Regions from separate parts of the Streptomyces sp. NPDC040622 genome, predicted to be linked through region 2. Evidence: riboswitches for the same ligand, from Rfam matches in the RefSeq annotation. Region 2 holds a riboswitch; each other region holds the start of a gene.
What was found. A riboswitch is a leader RNA that binds a small molecule or an ion and turns the genes downstream of it on or off. The one in region 2 is predicted to bind cobalamin.

Region 1 (5,799 bases), on a different contig from region 2:
CGCCAGTCGCGGGAGTCGATGAGCTGGAGCAGGCCCGCGCCGTACGTGCCCGGGCGCGAACCGAAGATGCGGGTGGTGGCCCGCCGCTCGTCGCCGTGCTCGGCGAGGTCGGCCTGCGCGTGGGCGCGGACGTAGTTGTGCTCGGCGGGCTCCTCCAGCGACGCGGCGAGCCGCACCGCGTCGTCGAGCAGGCCGATCGTGTGCGGGAACGCGTCGCGGAAGAAGCCCGAGATGCGCAGCGTCACGTCGATGCGGGGACGGCCCAACTCCTCGTACGGGACGGCCTCCAGGCCCGTGACCCGGCGCGAGGCGTCGTCCCAGACGGGGCGGACGCCGAGCAGCGCCATGGCCTCGGCGACGTCGTCGCCCGCGGTGCGCATCGCGCTCGTGCCCCACAGGGACAGGCCCACGGAGGTGGGGTAGCCGCCGTTGTCCGACTTGTAGCGCTCGACGAGGGAGTCGGCCAGGGCCTGGCCCGTCTCCCACGCGAGGCGGGAGGGGACGGCCTTGGGGTCGACCGAGTAGAAGTTGCGGCCGGTCGGCAGGACGTTGACCAGGCCGCGCAGCGGGGAGCCCGAGGGGCCGGCGGGGACGAAGCCGCCGTTCAGGGCGTGCACCGCGTGATCGAGCTCGGCAGTGGTGGCCGCCAGGCGCGGGACGACCTCATGAGCCGCGAACTCCAGGACGGCGGCGACCTGTTCGCCCTGGCCCGCGGCCACCGAAGCCACCGCCGCCGGGTCCCAGCCCGCGTCGTCCATCGCCTGCACCAGCGCGCGGGCCCTGTCCTCCGCCTCGTCGGCGCCGGCCCGCGTGGCGGCGGACTCGTCCAGACCGAGCGCCTCCCGCAGGCCGGGCAGGGCCGTCGTGCCGCCCCAGATCTGGCGGGCCCGCAGGATCGCGAGGACCAGGTTGACGCGGTCGCCGCCCGCCGGCGCCTTGCCCAGCACGTGCAGACCGTCGCGGATCTGCATGTCCTTGATCTCGCAGAGCCAGCCGTCGACGTGCAGCAGGAAGTCGTCGAAGCCGTCGTCGTCGGGACGGTCCTCCAGGCCCAGGTCGTGGTCGAGCTTCGCGGCCTGGATGAGCGTCCAGATCTGCGCGCGGATCGCGGGCAGCTTCGCCGGGTCCATGGAGCTGATCTGCGCGTACTCGTCGAGGAGCTGCTCCAGGCGCGCGATGTCGCCGTAGGAGTCGGCGCGCGCCATCGGCGGCACCAGGTGGTCGATGAGCGTGGCGTGCACGCGGCGCTTGGCCTGCGTGCCCTCGCCCGGGTCGTTGACCAGGAAGGGGTAGATCAGCGGCAGGTCGCCGAGCGCCGCGTCGGGGCCGCAGGCCGCGGAGAGGCCGGCGTTCTTGCCGGGCAGCCACTCCAGGTTGCCGTGCTTGCCGAGGTGGACCATCGCGTCGGCGCCGAAGCCGCCGTCGGCCGCGGGCGCCGCGATCCAGCGGTAGGCCGCCAAGTAGTGGTGCGAGGGCGGCAGGTCGGGGTCGTGGTAGATCGCGATGGGGTTCTCGCCGAAGCCGCGCGGCGGCTGGATGAGGACCAGCAGGTTCCCGCGGCGCAGGGCGGCGAGCACGATGTCGCCCTCCGGGTCGCCGCCCCGGCCCACCCGGCTGCGGTCCAGGAACATCTCGCCGGGCGGCGGGCCCCAGTGGCCCTCGACGGACGCGCGCAGCTCCGCGGGGAGCGTGGCGTACCACCGCTTGTAGTCGGCGGCGGGTATGCGCACCGGGTTGGCGGCGAGCTGCTCCTCGGTGAGCCACTCCTGGTCGTGGCCGCCCGCGTCGATGAGCGCGCGGATCAGCTCGTCGCCGTCGCCGGAGACCAGGCCGGGGATGTCGGCCTCGGGGCCGAAGTCGTACCCCTCGGCGCGCAACCTGCGCAGCAGCTCGACGGCGGAGGCGGGGGTGTCGAGCCCCACCGCGTTGCCGATGCGGGAGTGCTTCGTCGGGTACGCGGACAGCACCAGGGCCAGGCGCTTGTCGGCGGCCGGGATGTGCTTCAGGCGGGCGTGGCGCACGGCGATGCCGGCGACGCGGGCCGCCCGCTCGGCGTCGGCCACGTACGCGGGCAGGCCGTCCTCGTCGATCTCCTTGAAGGAGAAGGGGACCGTGATGAGGCGGCCGTCGAACTCCGGCACCGCGATCTGGCTCGCGGCGTCCAGCGGCGAGACGCCCTCGTCGTTCTCCTCCCAGGCCGCGCGGGACCCGGTCAGGCAGAGCGCCTGGAGGATCGGCACGTCGAGGCCGGTCAGGGCGCCCGCGTCCCACGACTCGTCGTCGCCGCCCGCGGAGGCCTCGGCGGGCTTGGTGCCACCGGCCGCGAGGACCGTCGTCACGATGGTGTCGGCGGCGCGCAGCGCGTCGATCAGCTCGGGCTCGGGGGCGCGCAGCGACGCCACGTAGAGCGGGAGGGGCCGCGCGCCCGCGTCCTCGATCGCACCGCAGAGCGCGTCCACGAACGCGGTGTTGCCGCTCATGTGGTGGGCGCGGTAGTAGAGCACGGCCACCGTCGGGCCCTCGACCTCGCGCGCGGTGCGCTCCAGCGGGCCCCAGGAGGGTGCGGGCGCCGGCGGCTCGAAACCGTGCCCGGTGAGCAGCACGGTGTCGCAGAGGAAGCGGGCCAGCTGCTCCAGGTTCGCGGGGCCGCCGTGCGCGAGGTAGGCGTGCGCCTCGGCGGCGATGCCGACCGGCACGGTGGAGGAGGCCATCAGCTGGGCGTCGGGCGCCTGTTCACCGGTGAGCACGACGACCGGCAGGCCGGTGGCGATGAGCTGGTCCAGGCCGTCCTGCCAGGCGCGGACGCCGCCGAGGAGGCGGACGACGACGAGGTCGACGCCGTCGAGCAGGGCGGGCAGCCCGGTGAGGTCGAGGCGCGAGGGGTTGGCGAACCGGTAGTCGACCGGGCCTCCCGCCGCGCGGGCGCTGAGCAGGTCGGTGTCGGAGGTCGACAACAGCAGAAGCATGCGGGCGCAGGCCTTCCTCGGGGTGTCCGCGCCCCGGGTGGTCGTATGGACGGCAGGAGTTCCTGGCTCACCCCACACGGGTGGGGCTCACAGTGGCGGGACCGCGCCGGAATCGCACCGGGCTTCCTCCCTCGGGTCCTGGTGGACCCACGCCGTCGCTGGCGTCGGCGGACCTGTCGGACCGCCGCCTGCATAGTAAGTCCTGCCCGCGTCCGGCGGGGCGGCCACCTGCCGCGACGGCCCGTCCCGGCAGGCGACCGGCCGGATCCGCGTGGGTATGCTCGCCGCCATGCCGCCCACCCCAGCTCTCCCCCCAGACCAGGGCGAATCCGTCATACGCGACCGGGGTGACGCCTGCCCCGGAGCGCTTCGCCTGCACCTCGCCGACGACGGCCGGCTCGCCCGACTCCGCCTGCCCGGCGGCCTTTTGACGACCCGTCAGGTCGTGGCGCTGGGGACGGCGGCGGAGCGCCTGGGGGACGGGAACCTCAGCATCACCTCGCGCGGCAACATCGAGCTGCGCGGCCTGGGCGAGACGTGCGGCGGCGAGCTCGCCCGGCTGCTCGCCGACGCGGGCCTGCTCCCCTCCGAGCGGCACGAACGCGTCCGGAACATCGTGGCGTCCCCGGCCGCGGGAACCGACGGACTCGGCCACGCCGACGTGCAGTTGTGGGTCCGTGAGCTGGACGGACTCCTCTGCGCCGAGGAGTGGACCGCGGAACTCTCGGGCCGCTTCCTGTTCGCCCTGGACGACGGGCGCGGGGACGTGGCCGGGCTCGGCGGCGATGTGACCTTGATCGCAGAATCCGGCGGGACGGCGGTCGTACGGCTCGGGGACCTCGCCCGCCGCGTCGCCGCGCCGGACGCCCCGCGCGCCGCACTCGCCGCCGCCGGCGCCTTCCTCGCCGCCGCGCGCGCGGCGGGCAACGGGGCCTGGCGGGTGGCGGAGCTGCCCGGCAGCCCGGGTGCGGACCTTGCGGGGGCGCTGGAGCGGGCGGGCATCTGGGCCGAGTCCGTCGGGGCCGGGTCTGGCGGGGCCGGGTCCGCCGGGACCGTGCCGGTCGGGACCGTGCCCATCGGGGTTGCGTCCGCCGAGGCGGTGCCCGCCGGGGCCGTGCCTGTCGAGATCGCGTCCGCCGGGGCGGTGCCCGTTGGGGCTGCGCCCGTCGGGACCGTGCCCAGCGGGGTTGCGTCCGCCGAGGCGGTGCCCGCCGGGGCCGTGCCTGCCGGGACCGCGTCCGCCGGGGCGGTGCCCGTTGGGGCCGCGCCCGTCGAGGTCATGCCCAGCGGGGCTGTGTCCGCCGAGGCGGTGCCCGCTGGGATCGCGTCCGCTGGGATCGCGCCCGTCGGGGCCGCGCCCACCGGGACCCCGCCCGCGGGGACCGCGCCCGCCGGGATCGCGTCCGTCGGGGCGGCGCCCACCGGGGCCGCGCCCACCGGGGCCGCGTCCGTCGGGGCGGCGCCCACCGGGGCCGTGCCCGCCGGGCCCCCGCCGGTGACCCTAGGTGCCCCGCCGGCCCCGGGCGTCACCGGCCGCGCGGTCGCCGTCGACGTTCCCCTCGGCCGCGTCGACGCCGCCCAGTGGCGGGCCCTCCTGCCGCTCCCCGCCGACGAGCTGCGCGTCACCCCGTGGCGCGGCTTCGTGCTCCCCGGCTTCGCCGACGCGGACGCGGCCCGGGACCGCCTCGCCGTCCTGGCCGACGCCGGGTACCTCACCACCGCCGACTCGCCCTGGCGCGGCGTCGGCGCCTGCGCCGGCCGCCCCGGCTGCGCCAAGTCCCTCGCCGACGTGCGCGCGGACGCCGTGCCGGGCCTCGACGACGGGATCCCCGCCCACGGCGCGCTGCCCGTCCTGCCGGTCCATTTCTCCGGCTGCGAACGCCGCTGCGGACACCCGCGCGGCGACTGGGTCGACGTCCTCGCCACCGGCGGCGGGCGGTACGAGGTGACGGCGCGCACGGCCGGCGAGGCGATCCCCGTGCCCGACGGCACCCTGACCGACCGCGTCACCACGGCACGTACCCGCACAAAAACGGTACGTACCACCACGAACACCGCATGCACCACCACGAGAACGACGGCCACGAGATGAGCGAGAGCACAGTGTTCGACTACGAGAAGGACGGCGCGGCGATCTACCGCGAGTCCTTTGCCACCATCCGCGCGGAGGCCGACCTGAACGGGCTGCCCGCCGACGTCAGTCAGGTCGCGGTCCGGATGATCCACGCCTGCGGCATGGTCGACCTCGTGAAGGATCTCGCCCACAGCCCGCGGGTGATCGCCGACGCCCGCAAGGCGCTGCGCGACGGCGCGCCGATCCTTTGCGACGCGAACATGGTCGCCAGCGGCGTCACGCGCAAGCGGCTGCCCGCCGGCAACGACGTGATCTGCACCCTCGCCGACCCGTCCGTGCCGGACCTCGCGGCGCGGCTGGGCACGACCCGCAGCGCCGCCGCCCTCGAACTCTGGCGCGACCGCCTCGAAGGCTCGGTCGTCGCCATCGGCAACGCCCCCACGGCGCTCTTCCGCCTCCTGGAGATGATCGAGGAGGGCGCGCCCCGCCCCGCCGCCGTCCTCGGCATCCCGGTCGGCTTCGTCGGCGCCGCCGAGTCCAAGGACGCGCTCGCCGCGCACTCCTCGGGCCTGGAATATCTGGTCGTACGGGGTCGCAGGGGCGGCAGTGCGATGGCCGCGGCGGCGATCAACGCGATTGCGAGCGAGGCCGAGTGAACACCGAACAGAGGACCGAACGGCTCACCGAACAGAGCACCGAACAGAGCACCGAACAGCGCACCGAGAACGCGACCCGGGCCGCCGGGACCGCGCAGGGGCG
Region 2 (5,799 bases):
GACGACCGTGCGCCACCCGGCGAGGCACAGGGCGAGGGCTGCCAGGGCGAGTGCCGCCACGTGCGCACCGGTCGAGGCGAGGGCGCCGTCGGGCGAGGGCCCCGCGGCCGAGGGGCCCGCGCCGCCGTCCGCGCCGGGGGTCACGATGTCCGGAGTGGCGTTCCCCGAGGGGCCGTCGGTGGACGCAGGGGGCGGCGGCTGCGGAGTCGTCCCGTCCAGGTCCCTGACGAGCGTGCCGAAGGAGGTGCCGACCGCCCCGCCGAGGCCCTGCGTGGAGGCGCGCACGTCGGAACCGCGCTGACCGCCCGCCGCGACGTTGAACCCGCCGTCCGTGTTCTGTTGCCCGGCGAGGAACCTGCGGGCCTTCTTGATCTCGGCACCGTACTTCGCCGCGTCCAGGGAGAGCCCCTGCACGGCGAGGGCCGCCGAGTTGACCGAGTTGCCCGAGGCGCCGGGGAACCCGCCGCCCCGGAGCTGCTTGGTGGCGATCCAGGCGAGCGCCTTGTCGACGGCTTTCTCCGACGCGGCGTCCTTCACCAGGTCGAGGGCCATGGCGGCCATCGCCGTGGAGTCCACCTCGGAGTCGCCGGTCGAGGGGATCAGGCTGGGCCAGGCCCCGGAGGAGTGCTGCAGGCTCCGCAGGTACGCGACGGGGGCGGCGGCCGACGTCTTCTCCCCGGCGCGGAGCTGGGCGATGACGCCGAGGGACTGCGAGAACACCGAAGGGGCGTACGTGTAGGCGCCCTTGGCCGGACAGCTGCGGTCCGGCGCCGGGCTCGGTCTCTCGCACACGGACGTGTCGAGTGCCTTGATCAGGTCCTGGCCCGCGAAGTCGCGCGCGTCCCGGCCGACGGCCTGGGCGAGCACCGCCACCTTGCCCAGTGAGCCACCTGCGGCATGCGAAGTGCCCACGCCCGTCCAGTCGTTGACGGTCCGGCCCGGCGTCGCGCCGTCCTTGCCCTTGCCGTCGAGGAAGTCGACGACACCGCGCAGCGCGTCGTTGTCACGGCCGGTGGCCGCGAGCGCGTAGGCGCCGTCGATGGTCAGGCCGTAGTCGGCGAAGCCGGTACCGGCGATGTTCTCGTAGTAGTGGCCCTGTTTGAGGCGGGAGCCCGCGGTGAGGTAGGCGGTGCCCTTCTTCAGGTCGGGGCCCTCACCGGGGGACCAGGGCGGGTTCGGTCCCGTGGGGTCACCCGGGTCGGTGGGACCGGTCGGGTCCGTGGGGTCGGTGGTCGGCGGCCGGGGCGGCTCCGGCGGTCGCGCGGTGAGGGAGGCCAGGCTGGTGCGCGCCCCGGCGAGGACGGCGCCCCAGGTCGGATAGAGCTCCGGATCCTGCGCGCCCTCGTCGAAGCCGAAGCCGCCGCCCTTCGTCTGCTGTCGCGACAGCCAGGAGACCGCGGCGTCCGCGCGGACCGTGTCGCCGAGCAGACGCAGGGCCTGGGCCGATCTGCCGGTGGCGCTGATGTCACCCGTGGTCACGCCCGGGTAGGCGCCGTACGCGCCGGTGGGCAGTTGGGCGTCCCGCAGGTTCTTGCGCGCCTTCGCCACGACATCGGAGTACCCGCCCGCCTGCTGGAGGGCGATGACCGCGTACGGGGTGGTGGCGGGGTCGCTGTAGGTGCAGGTCTGACCGTCGCGCAGCAGTGTGGGGCTGAAGCCGCCGTCCTTGCACTGGTGGGCGGCCACGCGGGCGACCGCGTCGGCGGGGATCTTCCGGCCCGCGCGGTGCAGCGCGAGCACGGCGAGGGCCTGGGTCTCCACGTCACCCACGGCGGGAAAATCCCCCTTGGCGACGCAGGCGTCCGTGCCGCCGCCGGCGCACACGCTCCTTCCCAGGTCGCCGACGAGGTCGTGGCCGCCAAAGGAGTGCGGGTCGCCCCCGTTGCTCTCGGCGAGGAGCGCGAGCAGGGCCGCGCCCGCCGGGTTCGGGTCCTTGCCGGGGCCCTGCGGGTAGGCGAACTCCTCGGTGCGCGCCGCGAGATAGGACGTCGTCCGGGTGAGCGCGGTACCGCGGCCACCGGAGGCGGCGAGCGCGAGGGCGGTGTGCGCCGTCTGGTAGAGGTCGGCGCCCGCTGTCCCCTCGTCGCGGATGTGGTCGCCCTCGGTGAGTCTGCTCCTGAGCCAGGCGTCCGCCGCGTCGAGGTCCACCTCGGCGCGCTCGACGTCGGGCGGGTTGTCGCCGGGGTCGCTCTGGCCGCCCGCCCTGACCTGGGCGGGCGTGAACGACGGACCGCCGCTCGTGCCGTCCGGGTCGGTCGCGCCGAACACCCACGCCTCCACTGAGCCGTTCTTCGGCTGCCGGCTCATGGCGCCGAGCGGGCTGTACGTCCAGTAGTCCTGGCCGCGCGGCGCGATCCAGTACGACCAGTAGGCGGACGCGGGCGGGGTGAGCTTGCACTCCTCCTCGTCCCGCGTCGGGTACTGCCTACCGGAGTCGAACTCCTGGTGTCCCAGGCGGCAGATGAAGGCGGGGCCGTCGTGCCGGGTCCCCGCAGTGCTGAATCCGGCCTCGTGCAGCAGGTCGTAGCCGGTGGTGGGGGTGGCGTCGCAGCCTCGGACGACGCCTCCTCCCCAGTCGCCGAAGTCCACCGCGACGACCGCGCCCTTGGTGGCGGTGCAGCTCTCGATCGGGTCGGCGGCCGCGGGGGTGGCGCCGTTGAGCAGGAGCGCGCCGCCGCCCACTGCCAGGGTGGCCGTACACAGCAATGAGACGTATCTCGCGCGCACGCCCCGGCCCCGTCTCCCGCCTCTGTGCCCCACCACTGCCCCCCTGGGCTTCATCCGTGGCGGTCCCGCACGTGATAGGCGGCCCGGGGGCCGAGGTTCCTCGTGGAGGAACCGTCCGTACCACGCCGTAGTCCGCGACGGCGTCAGTCACTTGTCCCTCAGTCCAGGTAATCCGGCTCGCCCGCCGCGCACTTGAGGTGCTCGGCGAACCTACGGTTGCGGGTCAGCGCCGGACTTCGACCGGCTTCCCCTGTTAACTGAGTTCAGATTCGGGCGAATTAGAGCACAGTTACGAATGAGGTGACAAGGGTGTGCGGGACCTGTGAGGTTCGAGTAACGTCCCGTGCTGCCGAGCGGGGGAATCTGGTGCGAATCCAGAGCTGACGCGCAGCGGTGTGGACCGGCCGGAGGGCCGGGACGAGCCCGAATGCCCGACCGGCCCTGCAATCCAAGGACGTCGCACCTCGCGCTCGGGCGACGGCCACGTGTCGTCCGGCCAGGTCCGCGTGCGTTCTCGTACGTGCGTCCGGCGGGAGGGAGACGTGCGGCCGGCGCCCCCTTCCCCCGGGAGTAACCCCGCCATGACCTCCGCCCACGTCGTTGCCCGCCGTATGCTGCCGGCCGTCCCCGTGGCCCTCACCGTGCTCGTCCTGGCCGCGTCGCCCGCCGCGGCGACCACCACGCCCGGCCAGACAGCCACGTCCAAGACGAATGGCGTGACGTACCTCAGATCCCTCCAGGGCGCCGACGGCTCCTACGCGGGCACGGGTCTGTCCAACGAGTGGGCGTTCTCAGCCCTCGCCGCGGCGGGCACGGCGGCCGTCGACGTCGCACCGGGCGGCGACACCACGAAGAACGCCCGCACCGTGTACCGCGCCCACCTGGCCGCCGATGGCTGGCCCGGCACGTCGCCGGTGGTCACCGACTACGAGCGCGGCATCATCAACGCCTACGCGGCGGGCATCGACCCGGCCCGGGTCTCCGCGAGCCGCAACCTGATCGCCGACACCTACGCGTACTGGCAGAACTCCGCGCCCGGCTACTGGGGTTCGCCCAGCAACTTCAACGGAACGGTGTTCGCGCTCCTCTCGCTCGCGGGTGCCAAGACGCCGTCCGGCGCCCAGCGCGTGCCCCAGGCTCTGCTCGACCGGTCCGTCAGCACCGTCCGCGCGAACCAGCACGACGACGGGGGCTGGAACTTCAGCAAGGCCGAGGGCGACCCCGACGCGCTCGCGGCACCCGGCGACATCGACATGACCGGCGCCGCCATGGCCTCCCTGTGCGTCTCCGGGGTACCGGCCACCGACCCTGCCGTCACCAAGGCGAAGAGCTTCCTCAAGTCGAAGCTGATCAACAACTCCGGGGCCTTCGACGCGATGTTCGGCGCCAACACCGACTCCAACGGCTGGGCCGTCGCCGGGCTGAACGCCTGCGGCATCAACCCGCAGACCGGTGACTTCCTCACCCGGGCGGGCAAGACCCCCGTCGACTTCCTGATCGCCCAGCAGTTCAAGCCCGGCGGCGGCTTCAAGTACCTGCCCACCGACACCACTCCGTCCGCCTACGCCTCCATCGACGGCCTGCGCGCCGTCGCGGGAGGCGGCTTCGCGCCCGCGCCCCCGACCCCCGTCACCGCAGGCGCTCCGCGCTGGACGGCGACCACCGCCTTCACCCCCGGCACCCGGACCAGCCTCGCCCTGAGCGTCGACGACGGCACCGCGCTCAAGGTCTGCTCCGTCACCTTCACGCCGACCGCCGCCACCGCCACGCTCGGGGCGGTGCTGGACGCGGCGAAGACCTCCGCCGCACCCGCGGGCTGCGTCACCGAGGTGGCGCCCGGCAGTGGCGGCGGCGCCATCACCTCGGTGAACAGCAAGCCGAACAGCGGTGGTGCGACCTGGAAGTCGAGCATCGACGGCGGCGCGGCCGCGGCGGCGAGCCGGGGCACGGTGATCAAGGCGGGCGACACGATCGCGCTGCGCTACGGCGGTTGATGCCACCGCTGTCCGGGGCCGGCCGCCGCAGCGGTGGCCGGTACCCCCGGCTCAGGCCCGAAGTCCGGGACCGAGCCCCAGGTTCTGATAGATCTCCATGGTCACGGTGGAGAAGTTCATCGTCATGAAATGCAGGCCCGGTGCCTCCGCCTCGATCAGTCGGCGACACATTTCTGTGGCGTGTTCAATTCCCAGTGCTCTGACCGCGGCGGGGTCCTCTTCCGCGTCGAGCATACGGTCGGCAAGGTGCTCGGGAATAGCTGCGGTCGAGAGCGTAGGAATGCGCCGGAGAGAACGGATGGTCGTCACCGGCATGATTTCCGGAATGATGGGCGTGTCGCATCCCGCGGCGACGACGAGATCACGGAAACGCAGATAGTCGTCCACGTCGAAAAACATCTGCGTGATGGCGTAATCGGCTCCGGCGCGACACTTCTCGACGAAATGCCGGACATCGCTGTCACGATCACCGGAACGAGGATGCATCTCGGGGAAGGCCGCCACCCCGACGCAGAAGTTCCCGGACTCCTTGATGAGGCTGACCAACTCGGCGGCGTAGTGCACGCCTCGCGGATGCCGCGTCCAGGTGCCGAGAGGGTCGCCCGGTGGGTCGCCGCGAAGGGCAAGAATGTTACGTACACCCTGGTCGGCGTAGTGTCCGAGGATGTTCCGCAACTCCGCGACGCTGTGGTCCACCGCTGTCAGATGGGCGACGGGCGTGAGCGTGGTCTCCTGCGCGATCCGACCCGTGACGTTGATCGTCCGTCCGCGCGTCGACCCGCCTGCGCCGTACGTCACGGAGACGAAGGTCGGTGCCAGGGACTCCAATCTCCGGATGGCCTTCCACAGTCCGGACTCTGCCGCCGGAGTGCGTGGTGGCATGAATTCGAACGAGTACGAGCGGTCCCCTCCGGCGAGGAGATCGCGAATCGAGTCCGGGCCGTCCGACCGAGTGCTTGGGGTACCGAGAGCCATATGCGCATCGTATCGGCGCAATGAACTCTGCACGAGGGAAGTCCACTTGCTGATACGCAGCTCACAAACAGAGCATCCGGCTGTACAGCGGTAATCAGGATCC
Region 3 (5,799 bases), on a different contig from region 2:
CTGAGCGAGCCGAGCAGCCAGAACAGCACGCCCCGGGTGGTCTCCGCGTCGCCCGCGGTGAGGACGACGAACGAGGTCAGCGCGGAGAAGAGCTGCATGGCCGCGACACCGGACAGCACGACCCGGTCCGTGGTGTCGCCCAGCGTGTGGCTCAGGAGCAGCACCAGCGCGAAGGAGCAGACCGCGCCCGCGAAGGCGCCCGCCGAGATCGACACCACTCCCCCGCCGACGCCGAGGACGACGACCGCGACCGCTCCCGTGGACGCCCCGGACGACACCCCGAGCACGAACGGGTCGGCGAGGGGGTTGCGGAGCAGGGACTGCATGACAGCGCCGCAGACCGCGAGGCCCGCGCCGCAGACCGCGGCGAGCAGGGTGCGCGGCATCCGCAGGTTCCAGACGATGCCGTCCCTGATCGGCGTGAGCGGGGTCTCGCCCCAGCCGAGGTGGGCCGCGACGGTCGACCACACGTCGGGCACGGAGATGTCCGCGGGGCCGATGGTGACGGCCACGGACACCGAGAGGACGAGCGCGGCGGCGCCGGCCAGCCAGAGCAGGCCGAGGCGCAGGCCGGTGCGGCCGGTCCGGCCGGTCCGGCCCCTGAGGTCGGCCGGGACTGCCGGTTCCCGGCCTTGATCCAGGTCCCCGTCCTGTTCTCGGTCCAGGTCCCGGTCCCGGTCCATGTCCAGGTCTCGGTCCAGGCCCCGGTCTCGGCCCTGGTCCTGTTCTCGGTCCAGGTCCAGGTCCAGGTCCAGGTCCAGGTCCAGGTCCCGGTCCAGGTCCAGGTTCCGGTCCAGGCCCCGGTCCCGGTCCCGGTTCCGGTCCCGGTCCATGTCCAGGTCTCGGTCCAGGCCCCGCTCCAGGTCCCGCTTCCGCTTCCGCTCCGATGCCACCGGCTCAGGAGCGCTCTCCTTGCCGGGCGCCGCCCCGCTCACTTGGCGAGCCCGAACTTCCGCAGCCCCGCGGCCACTTGCTCGATGCCGTCGACCGTGCGGATCGAGGGGTTCATGGCCTGGCCGCTGAGCAGCACGTACCGCTTCTTCTTCACCGCGGTCAGGTTCTTGGTCGCCGGGTTGGACTCCAGGAACTTGATCTTCGCCGCGGCGCTCTCCGCCGACTGGGACTTGCGGGTGAGATCGCCGAGGACGAGGACGTCGGGGTCGCGGTCGGCGACGGTCTCCCAGTTGATCTGGGGCCACTCCTCGCGGGTGTCGTCGAAGACGTTCTTCGCGCCGAGTTCGCGGGTGATGATGCCGGGGGCGCCGCAGCAGCCCGCCAGGTAGGGGGCGTCGGAGTTGGCGAACCAGTAGAGGAGCGTCGCGTCGGAGGCGTCGATGTCCTTGGTGGCCTTGGTGACCCGGCGCCGCAGGTCGGCGATCAGCCGCTCCCCGCGCTTCTGGACGCCGAAGACCTTCGCCAGGTCGCGCACCTCGCCGTAGACCGTGTCCATGGTGAGGGTCTTGACGCGCTTTCCGTCGCCGCCGCCGTCGTTGTCCTTGCCGGCACAGTCGGAGGGCGAGACGTAGACGGGTACGCCGAGTTCGGTGAACTTCGTACGGTCGGCGACGCCCCCCTTGCCGACCGTGTAGAGGAAGGAGGCGCTGACGAAGTCCGGCTCCTTGGAGAGGACCTTCTCCAGCGACGGGTAGCGGTCGGCGAGCCGCTCCACCTTCGCGTTGTCCTTCGCGAGGTTCTTCAGGACCGGGTCGGTCCAGGTGCCGGTGCCCACCATGCGGTCGGCGAGGCCGAGGGAGAGCAGGATCTCCGAGGAGCCCTGGTCCAGGGAGACGGCGCGGCGCGGCGGGGCCTCGACCTTCGCCTCCTTGCCGCAGGAGGCGACCGTGACCGGATAGCCGTCGGCGCTCCGGTCCGCCCGGTTCGCGGGCTTGCTCGTGGAGCCGTCGCCGCACGCGGTGAGCACGAGCGCTCCGACGCAGAGCAGGGCGGACGTACGAGCTGATGCGCGAGCGGATATAGCGGATGCGCGAGCCGATGCACGAGCGGATATACGGGCTGTCGAGGACACGGGATCCCTTGGATGTCACGGCTCATACGCGGAGCCTGGCCTGCGTCACGTCCTCCGCCGCCCGGTGTGCGAGCGGAGGCGCCAGCAGGTCTTCGGACTCGGGATCGGCCGGACGGGGCGCCTTCCCGGGCGTCCGTGGACGCCCAGTGGCCGTGGCCCCGCCCGTCCCCCTCACCGCTGCGCGTCAGTTCCGGTCTTGCACCGGATTCCCTGGCCCAGGTGTGGGTTTGACTGGCTTGCGCAAGTTATCACGCGGCCGGTCCTGGCCCGGATCGCCGGTCAGGGCCGGGGCTCGCCCCGGTACGTGCCGAACGACCAGCGGTTTCCCTCCGGGTCCTCGATGCCGAATTCGCGGCTGCCGTACGGCTTGTCCTCGATCTCAGCGGTGACCTTCACGCCCGCCGCCGTGAGCCTGCGGTACAGGTCGTCCACCTGGCCGGTGACGACATAGGCGCCCGCAGTGCCGGGCTTTCCGCAGGTGGCCGCGGCGGCCGGATCGTACGAGCCGAGCATGACGCCGCCGCCCTCGGGCCAGTCCAGCTGGGCGTGGGCCACGCGGCCCCCGTCCTCGTAGACGGCGGTGCGCAGGAAACCGACGGTGCCGACGAGGAAGTCGATCAGCGCGGAGGCGTCCTCCGCCTGGAGGGCCGGCCAGATGGCGGGAGGGGGCGTGCTGAGCCCCTGCTTCTCCGTGGTCGTGCCGGATGCGGAATTCGGCGTGGGGTCAGGTGTGGGGGCAGGTGTCGTGTCAGGCGTGGGGCCAGGTGTCGCGTCAGGCGTCGTGTCAGGCGTGGTGTTCATGCCTTCGAGTCTTCGCCCGTGCCGTGCGCCCCGGCTTGGATATTCCGGCACTCTTCGGCCAGCCAGCGGGTCGGGCTCGACCCTGTGTACTGCTGGAAGTCGCGGACCAGGTGGGAGTGGTCGTAGTAGCCGGTGTCGGCCGCGACCCCGGCCAGGTCGGGCGGTGCGCCCGCCGCTACGGCACGGGTCACGGCGGACTTGGCGTGCTGGAAGCGCATCAGGCGGGCGGCCTGTTTGGGGCTCAGGCCGGTCTCGGCGCGGAACAACGCCGTCAGCCGGCGTTCGCTGAGCGCGACGTGCCGGGACAGGCCGCCCAGGGTGCCCGCGCCCCGGTGCCGGGCGAGCCACGCCCAGGCCTCGGCGACCTCCGGGCGTACGGGAGCGGTGGTGCGGTCGTCCGCCGCGCGCCGCCTCAGGTAGGCGGAGAGCAGGTCGAAGCGGTCCTCCCAGCGGTCGAGCGCGCACAGCCGCTCGCGGACCTCGCCCGCGTACGCGCCCAGGACGTCGGTGCCGCCGACGACGAGTTGGCCGGCCAGGTCCGCCGCGGGCAGCCCGAGGAGCGCGCGGGCCGCGAGGGGGTGCACGGCGAGCTGGATGCCGGCCTCGTGCTCGGGCTGGACGACGTAGGCGGGGCTCTGGTGCAGGCCGCCGACGACGATGTCGGTGCGCGCCGCGCCGGGGCCCCACGCCCCGTCGGGGGTCGCGCCGGTGACGATGGGGCCGTCCAGGGAGAAGATCACGGTCAGGTACGGGGACGGCAGGCCCCGGTGCAGGGCGGGGCGCTGCCCCGCGGTGCGGTAGCCGACCGCGGAGACGACCATGCCGTCGAGCCGGGGAACGGTCCGGACGAACTCACGGGAGCCCATGTGTTCCAGTATGCGCGGCAGCGGCAGCGGCCGAGGCACGGGTGACCGGAGGCCGTGGGAGGCCGTGGCCACGGGAGGCCTTTTCGGAGTCTCATTCGGCTACCCGTGTTCATCTCACCCATGCCCCCCGGCCACGGTGACTTCGATCATGGGAAATGCCCGCCCCGCCCCATAGCATTGCGCGCCGCTCCGGACGGGGCCGCAGATCGCTCTCAGGGAACGGCAGGGACGTAGAGACATGGCAGTACGGGCAAAGAGCAAGCTGGCCGTCATCGGCACCACGGGGGCGCTCGCCGCCGCCGTCCTCGCGGGCGGCGCCCTGTGGCCGACGAGCCAGGCGACGGCCGCCGACACCTCGGCGGCCACGGCCCGTGAGCTGTCGCACTGGCCGAAGCCCGTCGCGAAGAAGCTCGGCAAGGTCATCGCGCGGAACGACCACAAGGGCGCGTACGCCGTCTTCGACGCGGACAACACGACGTACCGCAACGACCTGGAGGAGTCGCTCCTCCCCTTCCTGGAGATGAAGGGCGTCCTGACCCGCAAGACGATGGACCCCTCGCTGAAGGTCATCCCCTTCAAGGACAAGGCCGGGCACAAGGAAAGCCTCTACAGCTATTACAACCGGCTGTGCGAGGTCGACGACCAGGTCTGCTACCCGTGGGCCGCACAGATCTTCTCCGGCTTCACGCTGAAGGAGCTCAAGGGGTACGTCGACGAACTCCTGGCGTACAAGAAGCCGATCCCGGCCGAGTACTACGAGGACGGGAAGCTCACGAAGACCGAGGTGAAGCCGCCGGAGTTCTCGCGCGGCATGCAGCAGCTCTACAAGACCCTGCGCTCGCACGGCGTCGAGGTGTACGTGGTCAGCGCGGCCAGCGAGGACCTGGTGCGCATGGTGCTCGCGGACCCGAAGTACGGCTACGGCGTGAAGCCGCAGAACGTCATCGGCGTCTCCATGCAGCTCAAGGACCGCAAGACCGGTGAGGTGACCAGCTCCCGCAAGGAGATCGCCGAGGACCGCTTCGGCGAGAAGGACCGTGCCAAGCTCGCGGGGCGCGAGCTGACGCCGAACCTGTGGGCGCCGCTGACCTGGTACGAGGGCAAGCCCGCGGCGATCAACACCTACATCGACGAGTGGCGCAAGCCGATCCTGGCCGCGGGTGACACCCCCTCCAGCGACGGGCCGATGCTGTTCCACTCCGCCGACGTGGCGCACGGCGGCGTCCGGGTCTGGGTCAACCGCAAGGACTCGTACATGAAGCAGCTGGACGGGATGAAGAAGAAGAACGCGGACCGTCAGCGCGAGCTCGGCCAGAAGGTGACCGCCGACAAGCGGTGGCTGACGGTCACGCCGGACCAGATCGGCTAGCCGTTCCCTTAGTGCCAGGTCACGCCAGGTCATGCCCGGTCATGCCCGGTCATGCCCGGTCATGCCCGGCTCCCGGACGGCGTCGGCCACTTGACCGTGGCCGGCGCCGTCCGCGAACAGCGGGACCGCGCCCGTGCAGGAGGCCGGGGCCGACGTCGGCGAGGAGCTCGGCCCCGGTCAGCCGGGGCGAACTTCCCCCGCCGCGCCCGGAGATGGCGCCGCCGAGGGGTGAACGGTGAACACGGACACGGATACGGACACGGATACGGCCGTCGCCATGCGCCTCACCCCGCCATATGCCCCCATGCGGCGCGGATACGGACGACCATGGGCGCATGACTCACGACTCGCTCGCGCCGTCAGCCACCGCCGGGCCCGCCCTGGCCCCCGAGCCCGCCCTCTCCCCCGCCGCCCACCCCTCTCTCCCTTCCCTCCCCGCTCTCCCGTCCCTCCCCTCCTTCACGTTCGCCTGTGACGGTGAGGAGCTGAGCTGCACGGAGGCGCGGCCCGACGCCTCGCGGACGCCCGCCACGACCGTCGTCCTGCTGCACGGCGCCGGGGCCGGCAGCAAGACGCGGCTGGCCGCCCTGCAGGCCGACTTCGCGGCACGCGGCTGCCGGGCGCTCGCGCTGGACTTCTCCGGGCACGGCGAAAGCAGCGGGGACCTGCGGGAGTTGAGTCTGCGGAGGCGGTTCGAGCAGGCGGTCGCGCTGGTCGAGGAGCGGGTGGAGGCGACC

Region 1: linked by a shared signal. The riboswitch ahead of cobN (cobaltochelatase subunit CobN) and the one ahead of ACZ592_RS24800 (prenyltransferase/squalene oxidase repeat-containing protein) in region 2 are both predicted to bind cobalamin.
Region 3: linked by a shared signal. The riboswitch ahead of ACZ592_RS28225 (ABC transporter substrate-binding protein) and the one ahead of ACZ592_RS24800 (prenyltransferase/squalene oxidase repeat-containing protein) in region 2 are both predicted to bind cobalamin.

Annotation. Positions count from the first base shown of each region.
Region 1 is NZ_JBVIXD010000005.1:582,889-588,687, reverse strand. Features, by position in the region: gene cobN (cobaltochelatase subunit CobN) at 1-2,966, opposite strand, end outside; cobalamin riboswitch at 3,008-3,131, opposite strand; gene ACZ592_RS17250 (cobalamin biosynthesis protein CobG) at 3,256-5,058, shown strand; gene ACZ592_RS17245 (precorrin-8X methylmutase) at 5,055-5,696, shown strand; gene ACZ592_RS17240 (precorrin-2 C(20)-methyltransferase) at 5,693-5,799, shown strand, end outside.
Region 2 is NZ_JBVIXD010000008.1:346,834-352,632, reverse strand. Features, by position in the region: gene ACZ592_RS24800 (prenyltransferase/squalene oxidase repeat-containing protein) at 1-2,781, opposite strand, end outside; cobalamin riboswitch at 2,876-3,019, opposite strand; cobalamin riboswitch at 3,032-3,180, shown strand; gene ACZ592_RS24795 (prenyltransferase/squalene oxidase repeat-containing protein) at 3,309-4,721, shown strand; gene metF (methylenetetrahydrofolate reductase [NAD(P)H]) at 4,773-5,696, opposite strand.
Region 3 is NZ_JBVIXD010000010.1:59,568-65,366, forward strand. Features, by position in the region: gene ACZ592_RS28220 (FecCD family ABC transporter permease) at 1-683, opposite strand, end outside; gene ACZ592_RS28225 (ABC transporter substrate-binding protein) at 932-1,921, opposite strand; cobalamin riboswitch at 2,093-2,277, opposite strand; gene ACZ592_RS28230 (VOC family protein) at 2,306-2,827, opposite strand; gene ACZ592_RS28235 (AraC family transcriptional regulator) at 2,824-3,693, opposite strand; gene ACZ592_RS28240 (HAD family hydrolase) at 3,932-5,062, shown strand; gene ACZ592_RS28245 (alpha/beta hydrolase) at 5,398-5,799, shown strand, end outside.